2 regions of the Paenibacillus kandeliae genome follow, and region 1 is predicted to be linked to the other one. Evidence: riboswitches for the same ligand, from Rfam matches in the RefSeq annotation. Region 1 holds a riboswitch; the other holds the start of a gene.
The links. A riboswitch is a leader RNA that binds a small molecule or an ion and turns the genes downstream of it on or off. The one in region 1 is predicted to bind S-adenosylmethionine.
Positions count from the first base shown of each region.

Region 2: another riboswitch for S-adenosylmethionine. It lies ahead of metA (homoserine O-acetyltransferase MetA); the one in region 1 lies ahead of ABXR35_RS17225 (methionine ABC transporter ATP-binding protein).

Region 1 covers NZ_JBFDUZ010000003.1:218,781-222,644, forward strand. The annotation lists gene ABXR35_RS17220 (methionine ABC transporter permease) at 1-624, opposite strand, end outside; gene ABXR35_RS17225 (methionine ABC transporter ATP-binding protein) at 621-1,640, opposite strand; SAM riboswitch class I at 1,772-1,924, opposite strand; gene ABXR35_RS17230 (COX15/CtaA family protein) at 2,238-3,248, opposite strand; gene ABXR35_RS17235 (thioredoxin family protein) at 3,462-3,818, opposite strand; gene ABXR35_RS17240 (putative polysaccharide biosynthesis protein) at 3,847-3,864, opposite strand, start outside.
Region 2 covers NZ_JBFDUZ010000001.1:692,893-696,756, forward strand. The annotation lists gene ABXR35_RS03115 (HAD-IA family hydrolase) at 1-357, shown strand, start outside; gene corA (magnesium/cobalt transporter CorA) at 672-1,607, opposite strand; SAM riboswitch class I at 2,084-2,220, shown strand; gene metA (homoserine O-acetyltransferase MetA) at 2,372-3,313, shown strand; gene ABXR35_RS03130 (DUF6756 family protein) at 3,351-3,770, shown strand; gene ABXR35_RS03135 (PLP-dependent transferase) at 3,836-3,864, shown strand, end outside.

The DNA.
Region 1 (3,864 bases):
TACGATGACAACCATCAGTACGACCGCTACGAGCATAACGCCCATATCATAACGGTAATAACCGTAGTTGATTGCGAGTGTACCCAGTCCACCTGCACCGATCATACCAGCCATCGCTGTATTGGATACCAGTGCGACGATTGTTACGGTCAGACCAGCCAGCAGTCCCGGCATCGCTTCGCGCAGCAGTACTTTACCGACAACTTGCCCAGTTGATGCACCCATCGCATACGCTGCTTCAATCACACCGCGATCCACTTCACGCAGCGCAGTCTCCACTAGCCGTGCAAAAAACGGCGCAGCCGCAATAACAAGTGGTGGGATCGTTCCTTTGACACCAATCGATGTACCAACAATCATGGCCGTCACCGGCAGCAAAGCCACAATCAGGATAATAAATGGTACGGAACGCAAAATATTCACGATAACCGACAGTACCGTATACAATCCGCGTAAAAAGCCGGATGTAGAACGTGCCGTCATAAACAGCAATACGCCTAGCGGCAGACCAATCAGCAAAGTAAACAGTCCAGATGCTCCGACCATCTCTAGCGTCTCAATCGTCGCTGTACCGAATTCGCTCCAGTCAATCTGTGAAAAGTCCAGTTCGCCAAAGTTGCTCACGATTCCATCACCTCCACATTCAGACCTTCCGCTTTCAGCGTTTCCAGCGTTCGCTGCACTGCAGCCGATTCACCGTCAAAGCGTACAACCAGTTGTCCATACGGCACACTTTTTAGCGTTCCGATCGTTCCTTGTAAAATAGCAAAGTCTACACCGGTTGCGCGTACGGCACGCGACAAAATCGAATCGTACGTCTTCTCTCCAAGGAACGAGACTTTCACAGCCAATGAAGAAGCGCTGTGTGGACCTGCCAGCACAGCATCGAGCAATGTACCCTCGCTCGATTCGCGCGTAATGAAGTCGCGCGTAACCACATGCTGCGGCTTCAGGAACACTTCCGCAACAGGACCCTGCTCCACAATGCCACCCTGATGAATGACGGCAACACGGTCACAGATCGTCTGAATTACATTCATTTCATGCGTGATGAGCACAATCGTCAGATGAAAGCGCTGATTAATATCCAGCAGTAGATTGAGGATTGAGTTCGTTGTCTGCGGATCAAGCGCAGACGTCGCTTCATCACACAGAAGTACATCCGGGTCGCTTGCCAATGCACGAGCGATACCGACACGCTGCTTCTGTCCACCAGACAGCTGCGCTGGATACTTGCGCGCATGAGCTTCCAGACCGACCAGATTCAGCAGCTCCTGCACACGAGAGCGGATTTTCGCTTCCGGCGTTTTCACCAGTCTCAGCGGGAAGGCGATATTGTCATACACCGTTGCTGAGGAGAGCAGATTGAAATGCTGAAAGATCATGCCAATTTTACGGCGACGGGTTTGCAATGCCCGCTTGCCTAGTCGAGTCATATCCACATCATCAATCCAGACATGCCCAGAAGTTGGACGCTCCAACAAATTGATACATCGGATCAGTGTACTTTTGCCTGCACCGGAATGACCGATCACACCGAAAATTTCACCCTTTTCGATCGACAGGTTCAGGTTATCCAGTGCCGGACTCAGGTTCTTGCCTTTTCCGTATACTTTGGTTAGGTTCTCAAGACGGATCAAACGTATGGTCCTCCTCCCTGTTGTCAATCATGTTGCGATTTCGTTCGTATCTATTTTCAACTGGTTCTTTTTATACACAAAAAAGAGCCCATTTCCTGCAGAAAAGGGCTCTCTATCCGTAAGATATTGCCTTCTCATCTGCCAAAATCACAGACTGTGCATATGCTGTACAGCTGTCATCTTGTAGGATTTAGCACCATGTCATTTTGAAAAGGCGTATTGCCATCCGCAAAATCGGTTGCCGGGCTTCATCGGGCCAGTCCCTCCACCACTCTCGATAAGAAAATATGAAAACATCGAATGAAAATCTTTACTCAGTATATTGAACTTCACAGTCTTTGTAAAGTGCAAAATCCGCTTTTTTCACCTATTTCAGCAAATATTCATATTGGTAGAAAGTTCCGCCATTTCCCGTTCACATCCAGTTATATGGTGTATGGGAAGATGCAAAATGGTGTACGATGCTGGAATAAAATCATTGTTGTCTCATATGAAAACAGCTGACAAACACCATGAGATCGGTGTTGTCAGCTGGTATGCAACTCGTAGCTCGTAGCTCGTGCTAATGGTGCTGCGGTACAAATGATTTGTATATCATCAACGTGGTGCAGGCACGCCTTTGTCGCTTGGTGTTTCTTTGTTCCATGCGTCCGGCGCAATCTCACCGCGTGGACCGCGACTCAATTGCCATGTACGCAGACTCATATAACACAGAATCCCGAACAGGAACTGGATTAATAATGTATGCGCCATTGTAGCGAAGAAGTAGATTTCCGGTACGCTCATGGTGAAGATGTTGACTGCACCGCTGACAAATTGCAGCAGAATGAACAGGACTGCAATCAGACCCATTTTGCGAATGCCCGGATTGTTCGGATGGTAACGATATGCGTAATGACCAAGAATCGCAATAACGATCACCAGTGCCACTGCTGCTACACGGTGCAGGAAGGCAACAGCTACACCACCAGACAATTCCGGTACAATTGCTCCGTTACAAAGCGGGAACCCAGAACAACCGCCGCGCGAATCCGTATGCGTCACAAACGCTCCGGTGTAAACGACAATATACGTGAAGATCGTAGCAAACCAAGTCAGATTACGGAAGCCCTTGCTGACTGGCGGCTGATTGGACAGATCATGTGTCTGTTGGCGAATATGCAATCGCCGCGCTGTGAATGCCATCAGCATCGCACTGGAGAAAGCGATCATCGCAAAGCCAAAGTGCAATGCCATCACAGCCGAGGATTGGGAAAAGACAACCGCCATCGCGCCCATAATTGCCTGCAAAATAACGAATATAAATGTCAGCAGCGCATACAGTCGCAATTCACGATTTTTGTTAAAAAACATAAATCCGATAAACGAGAACAATGCAGTCAAACCAGCAAATCCGCTCACTGCTCGGTGCGTGTACTCAATCAACGAGGCGATCGTATAAGCGGGAATAAATTGACCGTGACAGAGCGGCCATTGTGCACCGCATCCCATTCCAGAGCCGGTCTTCGTAACGACCAAACCGCCCATTGTAGCCAAAAACATAGCGATACAGGTTATATAGCTCAACCATTTTAACTGTCGAATCGTGATCAGTGGCTTACGTGCCATAATAAGAATCACCCGCTGTTTAGTTAATAGTGACGTTCATGTGAAGTCCTCTTTTATTATAACGAAAGGACGGGCGGAGATACCGTATGCTTTGTGACAAAAAATGATCAATCTTGCCTGTACATCCAACGTAAACAGCCTGCTCCGCATCAGATGGGAACAGGCTGTAAGGTAGTACTTTTTATTCGGCAGTTTGTGCATTGGTAGTACTTTTTATTCGGCAGTTTGTGCATTCAGTGTATTGTACACTTCAACTGCACGATCCAAAAACTGCTCAATTTCTTGACGGGATTTGCGCGCTTTGTTAACAAAACGGATCAATTCTTTGCCGTTCGCATAAGCTACAAAGCTTGGGATGCCCATAATATTTTGCTCTTGGCTCACGTCGCCCACGCCATCCACATCTACTTCCACCAGTCGCAGACGATCTGCATAGTGAGACTCTACCTCTGGCATAAATGGATCGATATACTTGCAGTCTCCGCACCAATCGGCTTTGAACACAGCAATCGTCAATTCTGGTGAAGCAATGGTTGTATGAAAGCTTTCGCTTGTATTGATGATTTGCATGACCTATTCCTCCTTTTGGAACATCAAATTAAGATGCTTTGCCGCG
Region 2 (3,864 bases), on a different contig from region 1:
CAGCTACGTGAGCAAAATGTCAAAGTGCTGCTTGCCACTGACCGCCCGGATGCGCGTCAGATTATGGAGCGCCTCGGCATGGATCACTATTTTGCCTCAATCATTCAAGCACAGGATATTACACATCCGAAGCCAGATCCAGAGAGCTTCGTACTTGCCGCAGAATCGGTAGACGTACATCCGTATCACTGTATGGTTGTCGAGGACTCCCCAGATTGCCTGCAATCTGTTCGTCAAGCGGGAATGAAGACTATCGGCGTCAGCTTGCACCATATTATGGATCACGCTCACTTTACCGTTGCCAGTCTGGAGCATTTGAATGCTGAAACGATGGAACGGTGGATGGAGATTCCTTAATACTTCTCGGCTTACACAAGACAAGACGAAGCGATCAAGCCAGCTACAATGAACATGGATATGGATAGACTGCATATAACTTTATCGTCTATCTCAACATCCATACAAATGGATAAATGAACAAAGCACCTCCGGCTTCCTGCTTGATACAGGAAACCAGAGGTGCTTTTTGTCTATGTCAATTTGTTTAGGTCTACCACATATAAAAAGCGCCTATGTCACAATACACAGTGAACATAGACGCTTTACATGATACAACTTACATGAACAATCCGCGTGGTGCCAGCTAACGAAGCCGTATGAATGACTTCCTTTCAGATCCAATCGCGTTTGCGGAAGGTGAAGAACATGGTCAGACCGAGCACGATCATAATACCGATGACCATCGGATAACCGAACGGCCATTTCAGCTCTGGCATATTTTCAAAGTTCATTCCGTAAATGCCCGTAATGACCGTGAGCGGCATGAATATCGTCGTAATGGCGGTAAATACGCGCATGATTTCGTTCGCACGGTTGGCGATACTCGATTGGTATGCCTCACGTAAGTTGCCCATCAGATCGCGGAATGTATCAAACATCTCGGATACTTTCACGGCATTCTCGTACACGTCGCTAAAATATTTTTGCAGCTGATCGTCGATCAGACGCAAATCTTTTTTGTTGAGCGTGTTGATTACTTCACGCTGCGGACCCAGTACGCGTTTGAGCCATAGGATCTCGCCGCGCAGACCGATGATTTCATTCAGATGCGACTTTTTCGTATTCATCAGAATGCTTTCTTCCAGCCGTTCAATCTGGTCTTCAATCCGATCACCGACGGTGAAGTAGTTGTCCACCACCAGATCGACCAGCAGATACATGAACTTATCTGGACGACTAACTTCCTCTTCCCACAAAATTGGTTTGAGGGTGCGCAGCTCGCTGATTTTCTGCTTGGTCACAGTAATGATAAAATGCCGTCCCAAGAAAATGTTTAGTGCGCGCAGGAAAATCTCTTCATCGTCAAACCGAATACTGTTCACGACGATAAAGTAGTGATTTTCGTAGATTTCGATTTTTGGACGCTGCTCCTCATCGCCCATCATGTCCTCAACCGCTAGATCATGCAGCATAAAGAGCGGCTGAAGCAGGATCAGATCATCAAGACCAGCGTCTATCCAGTAGAAGCCTTCCTCCGGTGCAACCAGTGTTTCATTAATATCATCAACCAGCGTGAAATTGCCGGCGTTTACGTGCCGAATTTTCATAGTATGCTCTACTCCTTTTTCATATAAATGAGCAGGAAAGAGACGGCAATTGTACACACTTATTTAAAGCTTCGCTATAATCTGAAAATTACATTTTCAACATGGCGCGCTCCTCCGGTATCCTATTGTCGTTTTCTTCCTGCGATTGAGTGGACTCCTCTTGCCAGCTACTCCTCGGGTCGCCTTCCATCTTGAAATTCACCTCTTTGAAATAAATTGAATAACGCCATGTTTTGCGAAAAACATGAAAATGCGCCAAATACTTGTTAAGTATACCGTGGTGACAGCAGGCTTTCAAGCTTAAATCATTCAGCCACCGTATAAGTTGTATATCGGCAGAACTTACCCTTGACGATAGGTATAACGATGGTATACGATATCGTATATCCAATCCGGTGATGGTTCATAACGAACATCCCATATTGGACCTATTAACAGCACATCTTTTGTTTTTACCCCATAATCAAATACAGCGAATCTTATCAAGAGCAGGCGGAGGGACTAGCCCTATGAAGCCCGGCAACCGGCAGTCATATACTGTACGGTGCTAATTCTAGCAGAGATACAGGTACATCCTACGATGAAGTATCTGGTATCTGCTGACAGATGAGAGAGGCGCTATATAGACGCATCTTTTGCGGATATGACCTTTCTCAGTATGTTTTTGGAGAAAGGTCTTTTTGCGTTACACATCGCAACTCTCCTTCCATCATGCGGGCAGCTGCTCGGCTGTATTATCCACACATTTCAAGGAGTGAATCAATATGCCAATCAAAATCCCAGACAGTTTACCGGCGAAAGAGATCCTTTCCGGGGAAAATATTTTCGTGATGGATGAATCGCGCGCGTACCAGCAGGACATTCGTCCGCTGCGTATCGCTTTGCTGAATCTCATGCCAACGAAGGAGACGACCGAGACGCAACTGCTACGATTGCTGAGTAACAGTCCGCTGCAAGTGGACATTTATCTGCTGCATACGCGTTCCCATATCTCCAAGAACACATCGGCTGAATATCTGAATACCTTTTACAAAACGTTTCCTGAAGTCAAGCATTTGCGCTTTGACGGTCTGATCGTAACAGGTGCGCCTGTAGAGACGATGGATTTTGAAGATGTGAATTATTGGGAAGAGATTCAGGAGATTTTTGAATGGAGCAAATCGAACGTCACCTCGACCATGCACATTTGTTGGGCATCACAGGCGGGCTTGTACCATCACTTCGGCGTACCAAAAGTCGATCTGCCGGAGAAATGCTTTGGCGTATTCCCGCATACGCTCAACAAAAACAATGTGCCGCTGCTGAGAGGGTTTGACGAATTATATTTTGCCCCGCATTCTCGTCATACCGAAGTGCGGCGTGAAGATATTGAAAACGTACCAGAGCTAGAAATTCTGTCCGAGTCGGAAGAAGCTGGTATCTATATCGTAGCGACCAAAGACGGCAAGCAAATCTTCGTCACCGGTCATTCCGAATACGATCCGCTTTCCTTGAAATGGGAATACGATCGCGACATCGCACGCGGTATGGACATCGCCGTTCCGAAGAATTACTATCCCAACGACGATCCAACTCGTACACCGCCGTCCATCTGGCGCGCACATGCGAACTTGCTATTTTCTAACTGGCTCAACTATTACGTATACCAAGAGACACCATACGATCTGGAAGCGGAAAAAGCCGAAATTGGTCTATATTCCATTTAATATGGAGACAAACGGAAACCATTCATCCAATCGGAGTTTGCATCAGGAACTGGAAGAAGCATGCTCAATAGGGCATATCCGCAACTATAAGGTGGATGCTGCAGAAGATGTTATTCGAGCCATTGAGAGTATCTATGTGGACGGCGCACCTCGCGCATGGTGGCTCAGACTACAACATGTGGTGCATAAACAGCATTCAGACAATGATCAGTGGTATGTGGATATTAAGCGTATTGTTCGTCAATACTGTGCTTCTGACATATTGGCAAATCAGAAACTGTTGTTTGTTGTTGATGAAGATAATGAGAGACATCATGTTTATGCTTTGACATTGGATGAAATCATACATGTTATCGCGGAATGCCGCTTTTTTGAATATTATATTTGTCCTAACGATTACGCATGGTTGCTATGCGAGAACGAACATGGAGAGTTTCTTATCTGCAAGTGTTCATGATGAGGTACTGCATGATTTGAAGAACTTATCAAATTTGAATTGGATATCTGAGGAGGAAGTAATGTATGACGGAACACAAAAAGAATGAATCTTC